4 regions of the Comamonas sp. FUJ_7 genome follow, and region 1 is predicted to be linked to each of the others. Evidence: predicted binding sites of a transcription regulator. Region 1 holds the regulator's gene; each other region holds the start of a gene.
What was found. Region 1 encodes FNR, which switches genes on or off when oxygen is low (the NO sensors DNR and NnrR bind a similar motif). Its sites were predicted from a motif close to TTGATNNNNATCAA; they were not measured.
Positions count from the first base shown of each region.

Region 1 (4,954 bases):
CCCACCGAAGAAATGGCCAAGGATCCCCAGGCCATGGCTATTGGCGAGCGTCTGTTCATGAACAACTGCGCTCAGTGCCACGGTTCTGACGCACGCGGCAGCAAGAGCTTCCCCAACCTGGCAGACGGTGACTGGCTGCATGGCGGCACTCCTGACAAGATCAAGGAAACCATCACCAACGGTCGCATCGGCGTCATGCCTCCCATGGCTGCTGCCGTGGGCACGGCTGATGATGTGCGCAACGTGGCCCACTATGTGCTGAGCCTGTCTGGCAGCCCTCACGATGCCGTCAAGGCTTCGCAAGGCAAGTCCAAGTTCGTGGCCTGCGCAGCCTGCCACGGCATGGATGGCAAGGGCAACACCGCCATGGGGGCTCCCAACCTGACCGATGACATCTGGCTGCACGGCTGGGGTGAGGCGGCCATCGTCAACATCGTCAACAATGGCAAGATGAACGAGATGCCTGCCCAGAAGGAAAAGCTGACCGAGGCGCAAATCGCCGTGCTGGCTTCCTATGTCTGGAGTCTCTCGAATACGCAAGACGCCAAGTAATGTGTAGATCAAAGGCGGTGCTCAGGCACCGCCTTTTTCACATTTCAATTTTCAGTAATTACAAAAAAATTAAGGAACTGTGATGCCGTGCGACCAAGGGAAACCTCGCAAAGTCATCCCGATCACCCCTGAGCCTCATGCAAACGGCCCGGAGATGGTGCCCATGTTTGCCTCCGAGCAAAAGGTGTACTCGCGGGCGATCAGTGGCGTGTTTTCACGTTGGCGCTGGGCCATGGTGTTCCTGACCCAGATTGTCTTCTACGGCCTGCCCTGGCTGCAGTGGGGTGAGCGCCAGATGGTGCTGTTCGATCTGGGTGCGCGCCGCTTTTACCTGTTTGGCCTGGTGCTGTACCCGCAGGACTTCATCTATCTGACGGGCTTGCTCATCATTAGTGCGCTGGGGCTGTTCCTGTTCACCGCCGTGGCCGGGCGGTTATGGTGCGGCTTTTCCTGCCCGCAGACCGTGTACACCGAGATCTTCATGTGGATCGAGAACAAGGTCGAAGGGGACCGAAGTGCTCGCATGCGCATCGACAAGAGCGGCTGGACTTTCGAGAAGATCTGGAAGAAGTCGCTCAAGCAGTTTCTCTGGATTGCGCTGTCTGTCTGGACCGGCTTTACCTTCGTGGGCTATTTTGTGCCCATTCGCGAGCTGGGCGGCGAGCTGATGGCGCTGCAGGGCAGCTGGCAGATTTTCTGGGTGCTGTTCTATGGCTTCGCCACCTATGGCAACGCCGGCTATATGCGCGAGCAGGTCTGCAAGTACATGTGCCCCTATGCACGCTTTCAGAGTGCCATGTTCGACAAGGACACCATGATCGTCAGCTACGACGCTGAGCGTGGTGAAAATCGTGGCCCTCGCAAGAAGGATGTGGATTACAAGGCGCAAGGCCTGGGTGACTGCATTGACTGCAAGCTGTGCGTGCAGGTCTGCCCTGTGGGTATCGATATCCGCAAGGGGCTGCAGTACGAATGCATTGGCTGTGGTCTTTGCATCGACGCCTGCAACTCCGTGATGGACAAGATGGAGTATCCGCGCGGCCTGATCCGCCTGACCACGCAGAACGCCGTGGCCAAGGCCTGGAAACATGCGCAGGTGATTCGCCGCATCTTCCGTCCGCGTGTGCTGATTTATTCGGCAGTGCTGCTGGGCCTGAGTGGTGCCATGATCGCCAGCCTGGTGCTGCGCGAGCCGCTCAAGGTGGATGTGATTCGTGACCGCGCCGCTCTCTCGCGTATTGTGGCGGGCGGCAAGCTGGAGAACGTCTACCGCCTGCAGATCATGAATGCCACGGAAACCGAGCAGCGTTACCGTATCACTGCGGTAGGACTGGAAAACCTGGAAGTGGCTTCTGATCAGGAGGTGACGGTAGGCCCGGCCGAGACACGCGGCATTGCCGTGCGACTGCAGATTCCTTATGGTTCCGCAGACTCCGGCTCGCACACCGTGTATTTCAATGTGGATGCAGTGACCGCAGGAGCCGGGCGCATTTCAGAGAAAACCGTGTTCCTGGTGCCGCGCTAACTTTCTCGGAACCGGCCTTTCGCCTGCATGACGGAGGTCGGACAAGGACATCGCCAATCGGCAACAATTTGCGCAGTCCTGCTGCCTTAAGCAGCGGGCCTGCCAGAATTTCGAAAAAAGGTTTCAACATGTCGGCAGCACAAGCCAAACCCCTGCAAACGGGCAAAATCATTCACCCCGAGGACGGCAAACCCTGGTGGAAGTTTGCCCATGTCTGGCTGGTCATTGCAGGCCCCGTGATCGTGGTGATTGCGGGCTTTGTCACCGCCTATATTGCCATGAGCAAGCCTGATCCCGTAATCGATCCTGACTACTATCGTCATGGCATCGAGATCAATCAGCGCCTGAGCGAGACGGAAAAAAACATGGCTCCCGCCATTACAGGGCGCAACCATGCGGCAACCCCAGCCAAGGACCATCCGCTGGATCGCTGAGTCCTTTCACATCTTTTCCATGAGGCCGCTTTTGCGGCCTTTTTTCATGGAATTTCAAAAATGTGAGCTGAAAGCGCTTTCCCTGCCGTCATTTCAAAGAAATTTAGACTTGATTTCTAAGCAGGATGAGCGCTATTAGCTCATGAAAAAGGAGTAATACGGGTTTCCCGCCACGGTGCATGCCCGAAGTTCTATATGGAAATGTTAAATGGCCCGTGCAAAATGAAGGCTATCCCGCAAACCCAGGAGACTCACTATGGATGCTCGACGCTGGATGTGGATTGTCTGGCCGGCCTTTCTGGCGGCGGCAATCATGGAGATGGTGGTTTTTGCCTTTGTTGACCCGCTGGACGTGCACTGGCTGGGGGCTCCGCTGGACTGGTCGCGCAGTGCTGTCTATACCTTGGCATTCTTTGCCTTCTGGGGTGTGACGCTGGCTGGAGGGCTGATGACGGTCATGCTGGGCCGCTCTGTCAGTGAACTCAACGCAGGCATCGTCTCCGAGCCTTTGTCCGAATAAAGAACCCAGAAAAAAGCCCGCTGATGCGGGCTTTGGGGTGAATGCAGCTGAGTCTGTGGCCTCAGTTATGACACTGCTGGCTGTTGACGATGCGCTTGAGTGCCTCGGTATCCAGAATGCGCAGATGGCGCTGCTTGACTTCGACGATGCCTTCTTCGGCAAACTTGGAAAAGGTGCGGCTCACCGTCTCCAGCTTGAGGCCCAGGTAGCTGCCGATCTCCTCACGCGTCATGCGCAGCACCAGCTCCGACTTGGAGAAGCCGCGGGCTGACAGACGCTGCACCAGATTCAGCACAAAGGCGGCCAGGCGCTCTTCGGCGCGCATGCTGCCCAGCAGCAGCATCACACCATGCTCGCGCACGATTTCGCGGCTCATGACCTTGTGCACGTGGTTTTGCAGGGCAGTGACCTCGCGCGAGAGCTGTTCGAGCTTGTCAAAGGGCATCACGCAGACTTCGGCGTCTTCAAGTGCCACGGCGTCACAGGTGTGGTGGTCGTTGACGATGCCGTCAAGGCCGATGATTTCACCTGCCATCTGAAAGCCGGTGACTTGGTCACGGCCATCTTCGGTGGCGACACTGGTCTTGAAGAATCCAGTGCGAATGGCATACAGCGAGGTGAACTCTTCGCCATTGCGAAACAGCAGTCCGCCACGCTTGACCTTGCGGCGCGTGGCCACAATTTCGTCAATGCGCTCCATTTGTTCATCGTCCAGGCCCATGGGCATGCACAGTTCACGCAGATTGCAGTTGGAGCAGGATGCTTTGATGGTCTGAAGATTCATGGGCTTTCAGCAGCGGCACTGACAGACACTGAGTGATAGTCGCGCCGGTCATTGACCTCGTGGTTTGTAATGAGATGGATCAAATTGTCGCAGCACTTGCCTCTTGCTCTCTTGATTTTCATCAAGGACAGGGGCATTGCCTTGGGGCACATTGCCAGTATTCGTTTTTAAACATGCGCTTTTTGGCATCCGAGGCAGGAGATTCATCGCAAAATATGTTGTGACTCCTTGCTTTCATCGGGTGTGAGCACTACCTGGCACCTAGTTATGACCGCAGTCACGCCTGAGTTGCTGAGCCGTTTCGATATTCCCGGCCCACGCTACACATCGTTCCCAACAGCTGACCGTTTTGTTGAGGCTTTTGGTGCAGATGACTATATTTTGGCTCTGAAGCAGCGCAAAACGCATTCCGGCACACGTGCCTTGCCACTGTCCGTCTATGTACATGTGCCCTTCTGTGAGTCACTGTGTTACTACTGTGCCTGCAACAAGATCGTCACCAAGCACCACGAGAAGGCGGGTGAGTACCTCAGCTATTTGGAGCGTGAGCTGGCCATGCATACCGAGCATTGCGGCAAGGGGCAATTGGTCAGTCAGGTGCATCTTGGTGGTGGTACGCCCACCTTTTTCAGTGATGCTCAACTGAAGCAGCTCATGGGCTTGATGCAAGAGCACTTCAAGCTGGACCCTGCGGGTGAGTACTCGATCGAGGTCGATCCGCGCACGGTGAGCAATGAGCGATTGCAAGCTTTGCGAGACATGGGTTTCAATCGCCTCAGCTTTGGTGTTCAAGACTTCGATCCTGTCGTACAGAAGGCTGTGCATCGCGAGCAGCCAGCCGAACAAGTGTTTGCCTTGGTGGCGGAAGCTCGCCGTCTGGGCTTTGTTTCCATTAATGTGGACTTGATCTACGGCTTGCCCAAACAGACGCCAGAGTCCTTTGCGCGCACGCTGCAGCAGGTCAACGAGCTGCGCCCCGATCGCATTGCGCTGTATGCCTATGCGCATCTGCCTGAGCGCTTCAAACCCCAGCGTCGTATCGAGTCTGCTGATCTGCCCATGGGGCAGGACAAGCTGAACATGCTCTCCGGAGCCATCGATGCCTTCATGGCAGGTGGCTATGTTTATGTGGGAATGGA
Region 1 is NZ_JBXXZI010000001.1:119,909-124,862, forward strand. Features, by position in the region: gene ccoP (cytochrome-c oxidase, cbb3-type subunit III) at 1-552, shown strand, start outside; gene ccoG (cytochrome c oxidase accessory protein CcoG) at 635-2,077, shown strand; gene AC2I9W_RS00595 (FixH family protein) at 2,206-2,511, shown strand; gene AC2I9W_RS00600 (hypothetical protein) at 2,768-3,031, shown strand; gene fnr (fumarate/nitrate reduction transcriptional regulator Fnr) at 3,093-3,815, opposite strand; gene hemN (oxygen-independent coproporphyrinogen III oxidase) at 4,083-4,954, shown strand, end outside.

Region 2 (4,954 bases), 190 kb from region 1:
ATGTGCCCACGGTCTCCGAATCGGGTGGCCCCAAGGACTTTACGGCTATCGGCTGGAACGCCCTGGCCGTGCGCCCCGGCACGCCTGAAGCCGTGGTTGAAAAAATCCGCGCCGACGTTCGCCAGGCTCTGACGGGCCAGGACGTGAAGGACAAGTTCACCGCCTTCGGCTATGAGCCCTTCAACCCCACGCCCGCTGAGTTCAAGGCCTTCATGGAAGCCGAAAGCAAGCGTTTTGGTGAAGTGATCAAGAAGGCTGGCCTAGCTCTGGACTAAGCTCCTAGACTCAGCACAAAAGCCGCCTTTTCAGGCGGCTTTTTTCATCAGGCTTTTATTTTTCCGACGCCGACCTTAGTAAGTCAGACAAGAAAAAGCCCGGTTCATGAACCGGCTGCTTCGTCAAAATAGCAACCAGAGCGGTTACTGGTCACGTGCCTCTATCGCTCGATTAATGCCCAGAGCCGCCAGCGTGCACAAGGCCCCAGACAGCAGATACACACCCAAAGCCACCAGGCCGAACTTGGCAGACACGCCCAGTGCCACCAGCGGCGCAAAGGCCGCGCCAATCAGCCAGGCCATGTCTGCGGACAAGGCCGCACCGGTGTAACGATAGCGCGAAGAAAAATTGGCGGTCACCGTTCCAGAGGCTTGCCCGTAGGAAAGGCCTAGCAGCACAAAGCCCACCAAAATAAAGACATTGTTGCCGGTGCTTCCGCTGCTCAGCAGCCAGGGGGCCAAGAAGCTGAAGATACCGATCAGGCAGGCCATGGTGCCCAAGGTGTTACGACGGCCCACGCGATCAGCCAGCCAGCCCGACAGCATGATGGCCACACCTGCCAGCAACGCGCCAATCATCTGAACCACCAGCACCTCTGTCATGGACTGATCGGAATACATGGAAATCCAGGATAAGGGAAATACCGTGACCAGATGGAACAGCGCAAAACTGGCCAGCGCAGCAAAGGCGCCAATCATCACGTTGCGCCCTTCATGGGTCATGAGGTCTGTGACGCTGATCGGCTCCAGCTCCCGCTCTTGCAAAAGCTGTGTATAGGACTGCCCCACAACCAAGCGCAGGCGTGCGAAAAGCGCTACTACGTTAATAGCAAATGCCACACAGAAGGGATAGCGCCAGCCCCAGCTCAAGAACTCGTCAGCTGGGAGGCTGAAGTACAGATAGGCAAATAACGCCGCAGCAAGCACAAAGCCCAGAGGCGCGCCCAGTTGCCCAATCATGGAGTACCAGCCCCGCTTGTTGGGGGGTGCCGACATGGCCAGCAAGGAAGGTAGGCCATCCCAGGAGCCACCCAAGGCCAAGCCCTGTCCCAAACGCAAAACCACCAAAGCCCAGACAGCCTTCATTCCTGCAGCTTCATAGCTGGGCAAAAAGGTCATGCCTACCGTACACACACCCAGCAGCAGAAGCGCCAGGGTCAGCTTGGTGGCTCGCCCCCAGCGTCGCTGCACGGCCATGGACAAGGCTGTGCCCACGGGGCGGGCAATGAAGGCCAGAGAAAAGATGGCAAAAGCCGCCAGCGTCCCGTCGAGCTTGCTCATATAGGGAAACAGCAGCGAAGGAAAGACCAGCACGCAGGCGATGCCGAACACAAAGAAATCAAAGTACTCGGAAGAGCGCCCGATGATCACACCCACAGCAATTTCGCCAGGGGTCACATCCTCGTCGGTATTCGCATAGGCCAGGGTTTCCGAGTTTTCATAGTCTTGCTGAGTAAGACCAATGGACGGGTTCATGCTTGTCATAAAGGCTCTACTCCTTGTCTTACTTTTCAGTCCCAGGGACGCTTTCTGTTCTACGCCCAAGCATGTAGTGCTGCAATAGAGTTTTTGCCCTCAAGCCTGTCGGCAACCCTCCCATCCATGCACCTCTAGGGGAGTCTTTGGTCATTTACAAGACCTTTGGTGCCCAACAGCGCCTCATGACCAATCAAGGCTAAGCCCTTGTCACATAGCGGATTTCAAAGCACCCAGTCTTGACCTTGGACAAAATGTCCAATGGACAAGGGCGCGTTTGGTATTACATTTGCCCAGATCCAGTAATCCGCGTTTACACCTAAGCGCGACTTTGTCACGCCCAAAGCATGTTAAAAATCAAAGAAATCCGTGGGCCCGCGTGGCTCTCAGCGGCCGCTTTGACCGCAGCCCTCACAGGTTGCAGCAAGGCCGTCGTCCTCAACCCCGCTGGCGATGTCGCCAAGCAGCAAGGCGATCTGGTCATTACGGCCACTTTGCTGATGCTGCTCATCATCGTTCCCGTCATCTTCTTGACGCTGCTGTTTGCCTGGAAATACCGCCAGTCGAACACCGAAGCCAAGTACGACCCCGAATGGCACCATTCCACTGCGCTCGAGCTGGTGATCTGGACGGTTCCTCTACTCATCATCATTGCTTTGGGCGCCATTACCTGGATCAGCACCCACAAGCTCGACCCCTACCGTCCTCTGGACCGCATCTCCGCCACCAAGGCTCTTGACCCCAACGTCAAGCCTCTGGAGATTCAAGTCGTGTCTCTGGACTGGAAGTGGCTGTTCTTCTACCCTGAACAAGGCATTGCCACTGTGAACGAAGTGGCCGCCCCGGTGGATCGCCCCATTCATTTCAAGCTGACCTCCACCCACACCATGAACGCGTTCTACGTTCCTGATCTGGCAGGCATGATCTACACCATGCCCGGCATGCAGACCGAGCTGAACGCCGTGATCAACAAGCCTGGCGTGTATGGCGGCAAGTCCTCTCACTACAGCGGCGCTGGTTTTGCCGGCATGGTCTTCAAGTTCCACGGCCTGGAAAACGATCAGTTTGACCAATGGATTGCCAAGGCCAAGACCGAAGGCAAGGCTCTGACACGCGAGGCCTATCTGGATCTGGCCAAGCCCAGCGAGCGCAATCCTGTCGAGCGCTTTGCCAGCGTGGATGACGGCCTGTACAACAAGGTGCTCAACCGCTGCGTTGAAGACGGCCAGATGTGCATGAACGAGATGATGGCCATTGACGCTGCCGGCGGCAAGACGCCTGCACATCTCCAAAAGACCTCCAGTGTCGTTCTGCCGCTGGATGTGTGCACATCCCAAGACGCTGACCGCGTTGTCGCCCTGCTCGACGAAGTCGCCACCTCCGGAGCTGTTGCACAGCAATAAGTAGTTCACGGTGCGGGCAAGCGTTTGACCCAACCGCGCCAATACGACAGAAGAGACTCAACATGTCTGAAACAACAACCCCGGCCGCCCACTGGCTGTTGGGCCGAATCACATGGGATCAGATTCCCATGACGCATGAGCCCATCGTGCTCATAACCTTTATTGCTGTGGTGCTCGGCGGCCTCGTCATGGTCGGCGGCATCACCAAATTCAAGCTCTGGGGTCCGCTGTGGACCGACTGGCTGACCTCCATCGACCACAAGAAGATCGGCATCATGTACATGATCCTCGGCCTGGTCATGTTCCTGCGCGGCTTTGCTGATGCCGTGATGATGCGTCTGCAGCAGTCCATGGCCTTTGGCGACAACATGGGCTACCTGCCCCCTCACCACTATGACCAGATCTTCACCGCCCACGGCGTGATCATGATCTTCTTCGTGGCGATGCCTTTCGTGACCGGCCTGATGAACTACCTGGTTCCTCTGCAGATCGGTGCACGTGACGTGTCCTTCCCGTTCCTGAACAACTTCAGCTTCTGGATGACTACCGGCGGCGCCGTGCTGGTGATGATCTCCCTGTTCCTGGGCGAGTTCTCCACCTCCGGCTGGCTGGCTCTGTCCAACCTGGGGCACCAGAGTGGAAGCACGGGTCTTGATTACTACATCTGGGGTCTGCAGGTCGCGGGGGTAGGCACCACGCTATCGGGTATCAACCTGATCGTGACCATCATCAAGATGCGCGCTCCCGGCATGAACCTGATGAAGATGCCCGTCTTCACATGGACTGCTCTGTGCACCAACGCCCTGATCGTGGCTTCGTTCCCCGTACTGACAGCAGCTCTGGTGCTGATGTCGCTGGACCGCTACATCGGCACCAACTTCTTCACGAACGAGCTGGGAGGCAACCCCATGCTGTACGTGAACCTGATCTGGATCTGGGGCCACCCTGAGGTTTACATCCTGATCCTGCCTTGCTTTGGCGTGTTCTCGGAAATCGTGTCCACGTTCTCGCGCAAGCGCCTGTTCGGCTACACCTCGATGGTTTACGCCACCGTATGTATCACCATCCTGTCCTACCTGGTGTGGCTGCACCACTTCTTCACCATGGGCTCGGGTGCCAGCGTGAATACCTTCTTCGGTATCACCACGATGATCATCTCGATTCCTACGGGCGCGAAGATCTTCAACTGGCTGTTCACCATGTACCGTGGCCGCATCAGCTTCAGCGTTCCCATGCTTTGGACGATTGGCTTCATGGTCACCTTCGCCATCGGCGGCATGACCGGCGTGCTTCTGGCCGTGCCTCCCGCAGACTTCGTGCTGCACAACTCGCTGTTCCTGATCGCCCACTTCCACAACGTGATCATTGGCGGCGTGGTGTTTGCCGTGTTTGCCGGCATCAACTACTGGTTCCCCAAGGCTTTCGGCTTCAAGCTCAACGAGTTCTGGGGCAAGGCTTCGTTCTGGTTCTGGCTGGTCGGCTTCTGGGTTGCCTTCACTCCGCTGTACATCCTGGGTTTGATGGGCGTGACTCGCCGTGCCAATCACTTTGACGATCCTTCGCTGCAGATCTGGTTCATCATCGCCGCCTGCGGTGCTGCCCTGATCGCTGCAGGTATCGGCTGCTTCTTCATTCAGCTGGCTGTGTCCATCTGGAAGCGCAACGAACTGCGTGACGAAACCGGCGATCCATGGAATGGCCGCACTCTGGAATGGGCTACCTCTTCGCCTCCACCCCAGTACAACTTTGCCTTCACCCCCGTGGTGCACGACATTGATGCCTGGACCGACATGAAGAAGC
Region 2 is NZ_JBXXZI010000001.1:312,118-317,071, reverse strand. Features, by position in the region: gene AC2I9W_RS01425 (Bug family tripartite tricarboxylate transporter substrate binding protein) at 1-275, shown strand, start outside; gene AC2I9W_RS01420 (MFS transporter) at 420-1,751, opposite strand; gene cyoA (ubiquinol oxidase subunit II) at 2,099-3,154, shown strand; gene cyoB (cytochrome o ubiquinol oxidase subunit I) at 3,217-4,954, shown strand, end outside.
Region 2: a site for FNR is predicted at 1,991-2,004, ahead of cyoA (ubiquinol oxidase subunit II). Genes of this name have one in related genera too.

Region 3 (4,954 bases), on a different contig from region 1:
GCAAGGCCAGCGCACCCAGCCACCAACGCATGAAGCCATAAGCCACAGCCAGCAGCAAAGCCGCGCCCAGCGCAGATACAGCGGGGACCAGCAGGCGCAGATAAAGATTGTCCAGCGCATCCACATCGGAAGTCAGACGCTGCAAAAGACGTGCCGGGCGCTGCAGTAAAGCGCGGGCAGCCTCTGGTCTGGCCCAGCTCAGAAACAGCTTCTGGCGCAAGGCGGCCAGAACCGCCAGCGTGGCATCGTGGGTCACCAGTCGCTCTGCATAACGTGCACCGGTACGTCCGACGGCCAGCAAACGAATGCCCGCAGAGGGCATAAAGACATCAAACACCAGCGCCGTCGCGGGCAGCAGCCCAGCCAGTGCTGTGGCGGTGATAAACCAGCCAGACAATCCCAGCAAAGCCATACCCATCAGCACGGTCAAGGCCGCCAGTGCCGCCCCGCCCAGCCAGAGCTTGCGGGGTGCCATCTGAGCAAGTAACTTCAGCATGGTGCGCACGGAGCTTTCTTGTTTTTTCATGCCTGTGCTCCTTGCTCAGGCTGCTCATCCAAGTCCTGCAAAGGCAACTCGATCACGCGATCCATGGCCTGTGCCAGCTGCGCATCATGGGTGGCCACCAGCATGGTGCGCCCCTTGGCCAATTGCCTCAAAGACTGTGCAATCTGCGCTGCGGTACCGGGGTCCAGATGCGCAGTAGGCTCATCCACCAGCAGCAGGCCGGCATCGGCTTGTGCAGCCATGCGCGCCAGTGCCAGTCGCACCACTTCACCGCCCGACAAGCCCACTCCGCCTTCACCCAGGCTCATGCCCGGGCGCTGCGCCAAGACATCTTCAAGCGCTGCTTGCTGTGTGACCTGCGCCAATTTCTCGGCACCCACTGACTTACGTCCCAAAGCGATGTTGCGGGCAACAGAACCGGCAAAAACGTGGGGCTGCTGGCCCAGCCATCCCATGCGCTGGCGCAGCTGAGCGGCATTGTGCTCATCCAGCAATTGCTGGTCAATTTCTATACGCCCTTGCTGCACGGGCAGCAGCCCTGCGATCTGAGCCAACAGCAAGGACTTGCCGCTGCCGCTGGGACTCCACAGAGCGACATGCTCTCCGGCCTGCACATGCAGACTCACAGGAACCAGGCGCGCTTCCGCGCCGGGAGCCTGAACCTCCAGATCAAAGATGGCAACCGACACTGGCTGTCCCGCTTGTGCAGTCAGCACCTCTTCTCCTGTCTGCGCACCAACAAGAGCCACGGACTGCTGCTGCATATCTTGCAAAGTCTGCAAAGCGGCCTCACCAGAGGCCTTGTCATGCCAGACAGCAGACAGATCGCGCAGCGGCTCAAAGAAAGCGGGCGCCAACAGCAACACAAACATGGCCTGCCCCAGGCTGAGCTTGTCACCCCAGGCGCCAAAGTTCAGCGTGCCCAGCAGATGAAAACCGATGTAGACGGCCACCATGGCCACGCCCAGTGCAGAGAAAAGCTCCAACACCGCAGACGATAAAAAGGCAATCCGCAGCACGCGCATGGTGCGGGTGCGCAGCCCTTCGGCATGATCGCGCAGGCGCTGGCCCGTCAGCTCGACTGCATGCAAAGCACGCAAGGTGCTAAGGCCACGCAGGCGGTCCAGCAAAAAGGCATTCATTTGCCCCAGTTGCAGCATCTGCTCTTCGCTGGCCGACTTGGCACGCCAGCCCACAATGGCCATGAACAAAGGAATCAGAGGCGCTGCCACTATCAAAATAAGAGCTGCCACCCAAGACTGCAAAAACACTGCAAGCACAATGACCAATGGAATCAGACGCACACGCCACATAGCGCTCTGATAGCGAGAAAGCCAGGGAACAATGGCCTCAGCCTGCTCTGCCACCGCACTGGCAGCCTGCCCTGATGGTGCACGCCGCTTATCCAGTGGCGAAGCCTGTGCCAAGGCCTTGAGCACCTGCGCTCTTAATTGGCTCAGCTGCGCACGCGCCGCGCGATTGGCCAACAAGCCCCCATGACCATCCACCCAGGCCTTGAGCAAGCCCAGGACCAACACAGCTGCCGCCATGGGCCAGATTGCGGCAACTCCTTGCCCCTCCGCCATGCGCTGTACAGCCCAGGCCAGCAAGGCCGCCTGTGGCAGCCAGATCAGGCCAGCCAACAACTGCCACACGGCTCCCGCGCCCGGACGGCGAACAGCATCAGCCACGGCTGAGTTACCAGCAGTAGCTTGAGTGGCGTTCACGATGGAAGATGCTTTTTTCATTTACCAATTTTCAGTAATTACTGAAATTAACAGAATAGTACCTGTCTTTTGATCATCATCATGACTCGAGAGGTAAAAGCCAATCGCAGGACTTGGCTCACATTGACCCGCATCAAATCTCTGTCAGGAAATCAAGGGTTAATACCAGGCCTCGTCGCTATTGAGCAACGTCAAGCCTGCAGAAAGTCGCTCTTTGCTCCATCAAAAACGGCGCCCCAAGGCGCCGTTGCACAGTTCAGGCCGGCGTTAGGTCGACCTTAGACCACCATCAGCCTAGACCTCGCCTGTGCATATTCATGTTTGAGTCGAGCCACCAGCTCCGCCGTGGATTGCACCTTGTCCACCGCACCAATGCCCTGGCCGCAGCCCCATATATCCTTCCAAGCTTTTTGCGCACCACCGCCAAAATTCATCTTGCTGGGATCGGATTCCGGCAAGTTATCGGGGTCCAGCCCTGCGGCACGAATCGACGGTGCCAAGTAGTTGCCATGCACGCCGGTAAACAGATTGCTGTAGATCACATCGTCGGAGTCACCATCGACAATGGCCTGCTTGTAAGCGTCCACGGCGCGTGCTTCGTCCGTGGCAATAAAGGCCGAGCCGATATAGGCGAAATCCGCCCCCATGGCTTGGGCTGCCAGAATCGAGCCACCTGTGGCAATCGCACCAGACAGAGCCAGTGGGCCATCAAACCACTGGCGAATTTCCTGCACCAGTGCAAACGGGCTCTTTACACCCGCATGGCCTCCCGCTCCAGCTGCGACGGCAATCAGACCATCAGCCCCTTTTTCAATCGCTTTGCGCGCAAACTTGTTGTTGATGATGTCGTGCAGCACCACCCCGCCCCAGCTGCGAACGGCCTGGTTCACGTCCTCGCGCGCCCCCAGCGAAGTGATAACGATGGGCACTTTGTACTTGGCGCAGACCTGCATATCGTGCTCCAGCCGGTCATTGCTCTTGTGAACGATCTGGTTGATGGCAAACGGAGCCGAAGGCTGATCAGGATGGGCTTTGTCCCAGGCGGCCAAAGTCTCGGTGATCTCGGCCAGCCAGTCCTCCAGCTGCTCTGCCGGCCGGGCGTTCAATGACGGCATGGATCCCACAATGCCCGCCTTGCACTGCTCTATGACCAGCTTGGGATTGCTGATGATGAACAGCGGTGAGCCGATGACGGGCAAAGCCAGGCCTTGAAGGGCTTTAGGCAGTTTTGACATTTCAGGTCTCCTTCTTCGTTTTATCTATAAAAAATGGCCCCAGCCCTTACTGCAATTGCGCAAGCAGCTCTTATTTCAGAAGCATCCAAAACTTGCAGCCAAGCACAAAAGCCTCCAGTTTTACCGTTTCGCCTATAAATTCCATGTCCCATGGGCAACAGTTTTGAAGTCCGGCATCGCCCTCATGCGGCGCATAGTCTCCGGATACAAAAAAGGCCTGAACACAAAGTGCGTCAGGCCTTGGCTGCTTACTGTGTCACACGCCCTGCAGCGTTGACGATGGACAAGTCCACATATTTGGACCCCACCTGCCCGGGCTTGAAGTTCACCCAATATCCCCCAAGGTCATAAGACTCCAGCCCACGCAAGGCCCCGCTCACCTTTTCCGGCGTCACCGGCTGGCTGCGGCGCATGGCCTCTACAATGACTTTGGCATTCACATAGCCTTCCATCATGGCAAAGCTCACAGGCACTTGCAGCGTCTTTCCTGCGGCAAGCGTCGCATCACGAAACTCCTTGTTGAGCTTGCCTGAGACTTTGTAAGGACTGGGAACGACCTGGGCGATGGACAGGCCACTCATGTACTCCACCGGCAGGCGCTTGGCCAGTTGCTCGATGTCGGCTTCTGCCGTGGCATAGACCTGCGCATTCCCCCCATCCATGCGATAAGCCTCGACAAACGCAGCCGTCGCAGGACTGGAGGCCACCAACAAAATGGCCTGGGGCGAAGCCTTTGAGGCCTGTAAATCCAGCACCGCCTGGTCCGATCCGCTCTTGCCCTTCATCATCGCCGTCGCCATCAGCTTGGCTCCACTGGGCTGAATGGCCTGAGTCACCAGCGTGCTCAGCTCCTGCGCGTCGGGGCGTTCTTCAAACACCAGTGCCAGACGCGTAATGCCCACCGTTGCCAGATGGGTGGAAATTTTTGCCACCTGCTCGGCCAAGCCTGCACGCGTGGAAAACATCAGAGGCGACGCCAGTACACGGGTATCCGTACTCTGATAGCCCACCAGTGGAATTTGCGTGCCGTCCAGTGTCTTGCTTTCGAGCAAGGCCGAGAGATTGCGGTTACCGAAATAGCCCGCCAGCACGACAGGTTTGGACTCCGTCAACAGCTTTCGGGTCTTGGCAACGGTCTCGTCCGGGTGGCCGACGTCATCCAGCACCACCAGCTCCACAGGCTGCCCTTGCACGCCACCGGCCTTGTTGACCTGATCAAAATACAGACGCATGCCTTGCGCATAAGCACGCCCCTGACTGGCCTCCGCCCCCGACATGGGAGCAACCTGCCCAACAGTCCAGGCCTGAGCCACCAAAGCAGCCCCGGCACACAGTGCGGCCAAACCGGCACGCGCCAACACCCAATGCTTGCGATTCATCCCGAGTCTCCCTCTCCATCAATACCCTGAGCGCTACAAGTGCTCATGTCGTTGCGGAATTATTGTTGATGCCCTAGCCAGAGCGAGCCTAGCGCCCATGGAAAAAGA
Region 3 is NZ_JBXXZI010000006.1:231,135-236,088, reverse strand. Features, by position in the region: gene AC2I9W_RS11330 (amino acid ABC transporter ATP-binding/permease protein) at 1-526, opposite strand, end outside; gene cydD (thiol reductant ABC exporter subunit CydD) at 523-2,253, opposite strand; gene AC2I9W_RS11320 (NAD(P)H-dependent flavin oxidoreductase) at 2,511-3,467, opposite strand; gene AC2I9W_RS11315 (ABC transporter substrate-binding protein) at 3,716-4,846, opposite strand.
Region 3: a site for FNR is predicted at 2,356-2,369, ahead of cydD (thiol reductant ABC exporter subunit CydD). Genes of this name have one in related genera too.

Region 4 (4,954 bases), on a different contig from region 1:
ATCTCGGTCCAGCGCTCAGAGCGGACACCAAAGTCCTGCTCTACCGCAGCGCACAGTGCCGAGCCGTTTTGCTCCAGCATCTTCTGCAAGCGCAGCAGCCTTTCACGCCGCACCAGCAAAGGCACATCAACCTGCGCCCGGCTGGCTTGATACTGCAAGTCAAAGATACGGTGCAAGTCCATGTTATTCATGCCTGTCTAAAAAACCCAAGATCACAATCTCGACCATACCGCGAGACTGCGTAAACACCGCGTAAAAAAAGAGCCTGCAACACTGCACAGGCTCTTGAGTTTTGACCGCTGCGCGAAGCTGCGACCTGTGGATTGGCAGACGGGACTCAACGCATGAGCCAAGCGCCCCAGCTGGATTTAGAACGTGCCGACGATCTCCTCGCGCCACGGCTGCGGAGAGATCGCCAACACGTTCTTATGACTCCTGCACTTCTCGCGGCTGCACATCGGTGACCTCGCCAGAACCTGGCAAGACACCACGGCGAGAGCGGGTCTCACCACGGGCCTCTTTTTTGGCGTCTGCATTGCCTGACGATTGCGCCATCCACTCTGCACCCGAGCGATACACCGTCTGCCAGCCTGCAGACGGGCTCATGGAGCCAAAGCTCATTGGCACGACGGGTTGACCTGTGAGCTTGGCCCACAGGGCACGCAAACCCCAGGCCGCAGCGATCAAGGCAGCCACTGCCAGCAGGCACAGAAAGAACACCAGGCCCACCAGCATCAGCATGATGCGGACAGCCCAACGGGTTGCGGTCGTGGCGAAATCGTTCAAAGCAATACCTCTTTCTAGGGTTCAAAACCTCAGGCGATACCTGCGGATTCGAACCGGAATACCCCGGGATCATTCACCGGGTCTACTTTCACGGCAATCGTACTCTTGGGCGGGAACTTGCCTTCAAGCAACAACTTGGACAGCGGGTTTTCAATACGCTGCTGAATTGCGCGCTTGAGCGGACGGGCACCGAACACAGGATCGAAGCCTACCTTGGCCAACTCGGCCAGGGCTTGTTCGGACACCTGCATGCTCAGCTCCATCTTCTGCAGACGGCTCTCCAGCAACTTCAACTGAATCTTGGCAATCGCCTCGATATTCTTGGCATCCAGGGCATGGAAGACCACGGTTTCATCGATACGGTTCAAGAATTCGGGTCGGAAATGGTTTTTAAGTTCCCCCCAGACCGCTTCCTTCACATCATTGGCATCCTCACCCACCATGGCTTGAATCAAATGTGAACCAATGTTGCTGGTCATGACAATGACAGTGTTCTTGAAGTCCACCGTACGCCCCTGACCATCGGTCAGACGGCCATCATCCAGCACCTGCAGCAACACATTGAAGACATCGGGGTGGGCTTTTTCCACCTCGTCCAGCAGCAACACACTATAGGGCTTACGACGCACGGCTTCCGTCAGGTAACCGCCTTCTTCATAGCCTACATAACCGGGGGGGGCTCCGATCAAGCGTGCCACAGAATGCTTTTCCATGAACTCACTCATGTCAATGCGCACCAAGTGCTCTTCGCTGTCGAACAGGAAACCTGCCAGCGCCTTGCACAGTTCGGTCTTGCCCACACCCGTGGGGCCCAGGAACAGGAAGGAACCGGTGGGACGATTCGGATCGGACAGGCCCGAGCGCGAACGCCGGATGGCATTGGCCACAGCAGCAATCGCCTCTTCCTGACCCACCACACGCTCGTGCAGCTTGGCCTCCATGTGCAGCAGCTTGTCTTTCTCGCCCTGCATCATCTTGGCCACAGGAATACCCGTGGCACGGCTGACCACCTCGGCGATCTCTTCGGCACCCACTTGTGTACGCAGCAGCTTATGCGCCGTCTCTCCATCCTGGCCTTCTTCCTTGGCCTGGGCTTCATGCAGCTGCTTTTCGAGTGCTGGCAGCTTGCCATACTGCAGCTCGGCCACCTTGTTGAAGTCGCCTTTGCGCTTGAACTCTTCGATCTGGATGCGCAACTGATCCACTTCCTTGCGGATCTGCTCCGAGCCCAAGGCGCTGGCCTTTTCAGCCTTCCAGATCTCCTCGAGGTCGGCGTATTCGCGCTCCAGGCTCTCCAGCTCTTCCTCGATCAGTTGCAGACGTTTTTGCGAAGCCTCGTCCTTTTCGCGCTTCATGGCTTCGCGCTCGATCTTGAGCTGAATCATGCGGCGCTCGAGCTTGTCCATCACCTCGGGCTTGGAGTCCATCTCGATCTTGATCTTGGCCGCAGCCTCGTCGATCAGGTCAATCGCCTTGTCGGGCAAGAAGCGGTCGGTGATGTAGCGATGGCTCAGCTCTGCTGCGGCAACGATGGCAGGGTCGGTGATATCGACGTTGTGGTGCGCTTCGTACTTGACCTGCAGCCCACGCAAAATGGCGATGGTGTCTTCCACCGAGGGCTCGTCGACCATCACCTTCTGAAAGCGCCGCTCCAGCGCTGCGTCCTTTTCGATGTACTTGCGGTATTCATCGAGCGTGGTTGCACCCACGCAGTGCAGCTCGCCGCGCGCCAGCGCGGGCTTGAGCATATTGCCGGCATCCATGGCGCCATCGGCCTTGCCGGCGCCCACCATGGTGTGGATTTCGTCGATGAACAGGATGACGCGCCCTTCCTCCTGTGCCAGCTCCTTGAGCACGGATTTCAGGCGCTCCTCGAAGTCGCCACGGTACTTGGCACCGGCCAGCAAACCGGCCATGTCCAGCGACAGAACGCGCTTGTTCTGCAGGCTCTCGGGCACTTCGCCAGCCACAATGCGCTGGGCCAGACCTTCAACAATTGCGGTCTTGCCCACGCCAGGCTCGCCAATGAGCACGGGGTTGTTCTTGCTGCGACGCTGCAGCACCTGGATGGCACGGCGGATTTCATCGTCGCGGCCAATCACCGGATCGAGCTTGCCGATGCGGGCGCGCTCGGTCAGGTCCATGGTGTATTTTTTCAGCGCTTCGCGCTGACCTTCGGCTTCTGCACTGTCCACGTTCTGTCCTCCTCGCACCGCATTGATGGCTGCTTCCAGGCTGGATTTGCTCACGCCGCTTTGCTTGAGCAAGGCTCCGGCACGCGTGGCCGATCCTGCTGCATCGGCCAGCGCCAGCAAAAACAGCTCGCTGGCAATGAACTGGTCGCCACGCTTGAGCGCTTCCTTTTCGGTCGCCTGCAGCAGGCGGGCCAGCTCAGAGCCCACCTGTACATCGCCTTGCTGCTGCACACGCGGCAAGTCACCCATGGCCTGCTCGGCCAGATTTTTCAGTTGCTGCACATTGCCACCGGCACGCTGCAGCAAGGCTCGCGGGCCATCGTCTTGGCGCAGCATGGCCACCAGCAGGTGCAGAGGGTCGATGGTGGATTGATCCGCACCGAGCGCCAGAGACTGCGCATCGGCCAAGGCTTCTTGGAATTTGGTCGTCAGTTTGTCAATTCGCATGGTGTGTCGCTTTCGCTTCAATCAGATTCATTGCTGATTTATCTGATAGCCCGATGATGAATTTCAAGATCGAAATGGCAATAAAACAATGCAAAGACCGCAGTAAGCCGACAATTTGAGCAAGATCAAAGAGGCTGCGCTCCCTGGGGCCATTCGAGCATGGCGCGAGGCGAACTCACGCCATGTAGGAGCAAGTCCTCAAAGCACCGCACTTCCGGAGCATGCCATCACTAAAACTTCCTAAATAGCGCAAAACTCTCAAAAAGATAGCTATCAACGCCTGATACATAAGCACTAGCGTGCTTTTTCATTCATAGAATTCATGCGCAAGTGCCAAGGGCTTCACTGTATCGAGTACCAGCCAATCACTCGAAAAGTCAGGCCACCCAGCGCGCCAGAGCTTGCTCGTCGCTGACCCGCGCATCCACCCAGCGTGCGCCCTGCCCGGTCTGCTCTTTTTTCCAGAACGGGGCTTCGGACTTCAGGTAATCCATGATGTATTCGCAGGCCTCAAACGACTTGCCGCGGTGGGCACTGGTTACAGCCACCAGAACAATCTGATCCATGGGCTGCAGCAGGCCGATACGATGGATCACGCGCGCACCAAAGATGCCAAACCGCTCCACGGCCTTGTCGAGGATGGCTTCGATGGATTTTTCGGTCATGCCCGGGTAGTGCTCCAACTCCATGCTGGAGACCGCATCGCCCTCGTTGCGGTCACGCACCGTACCGACAAAGCTGCAGACCGCGCCCACGCGCGCATCGCCAGCGCGCAAGGCGGCAATCTCGGCCGAAAGGTCAAAGTCCTGGGTCTGAATGAAAACACGTGCAGCAGTCATACCTGCATTGTCGCAGGCTCGCCGCAAAGCGGCTGGCTTGCAAAAGGCCGCAACACCTCAGATGCTCAAGGCACCACACCCTGCATGGCTTGCGCGACAGCGAGGGTTATGCGTGCAGGCCCTGACATAGGCATGAGCTGCGCATTAGCATTGCACCATGGCCACACAAACCATCAACCTGCCGGAGTACACGCTGTACCCCTCTCCACGCAATGAGCACCGGATGATTTTCGAGTTCCAGCTCTTTGTGCCCTATCCCTATGAGCTGATCCACCTGCCCGACTACAACTTCAAGGGCAAGGCCACGCTGTTTGCTGCCCATCGCAAGCGCGACAACAAGTCAGGGCAGCTCATCACCTGCGAGTTCTCGGCGGATATCGAGCGCTTCGAGCGCTTGTTCGAGCCAAGCTAAGGGATCGCTTCATGGACGAAACCAGCCAGATACAGCCGCCCCCCAGCTTTGCGGAACTGTTTCGCACACGCAGCGGCAAGCTCTCAGCCTCCATTGCCGAGGTCGTAGCCCGCTATGAACTCTGCGAAGACCTTGCCAGCCATTTGACGGAGCAGGCCCAGACGCTCTATCACTCGGGCAACTCTTCCGAAGAGCAGGTACTGCTGGGCATGCATAGCGGACTGGCCATGGAAGGCTCCGTCGTCACTGCAGCCGAAGCAGGCTGGATTGTTCAG
Region 4 is NZ_JBXXZI010000002.1:197,243-202,196, reverse strand. Features, by position in the region: gene AC2I9W_RS04655 (coniferyl aldehyde dehydrogenase) at 1-191, opposite strand, end outside; gene AC2I9W_RS04650 (hypothetical protein) at 427-786, opposite strand; gene clpB (ATP-dependent chaperone ClpB) at 816-3,428, opposite strand; gene AC2I9W_RS04640 (molybdenum cofactor biosynthesis protein MoaE) at 3,806-4,267, opposite strand; gene AC2I9W_RS04635 (hypothetical protein) at 4,425-4,679, shown strand; gene AC2I9W_RS04630 (hypothetical protein) at 4,691-4,954, shown strand, end outside.
Region 4: a site for FNR is predicted at 3,544-3,557, ahead of clpB (ATP-dependent chaperone ClpB). Genes of this name have one in related genera too.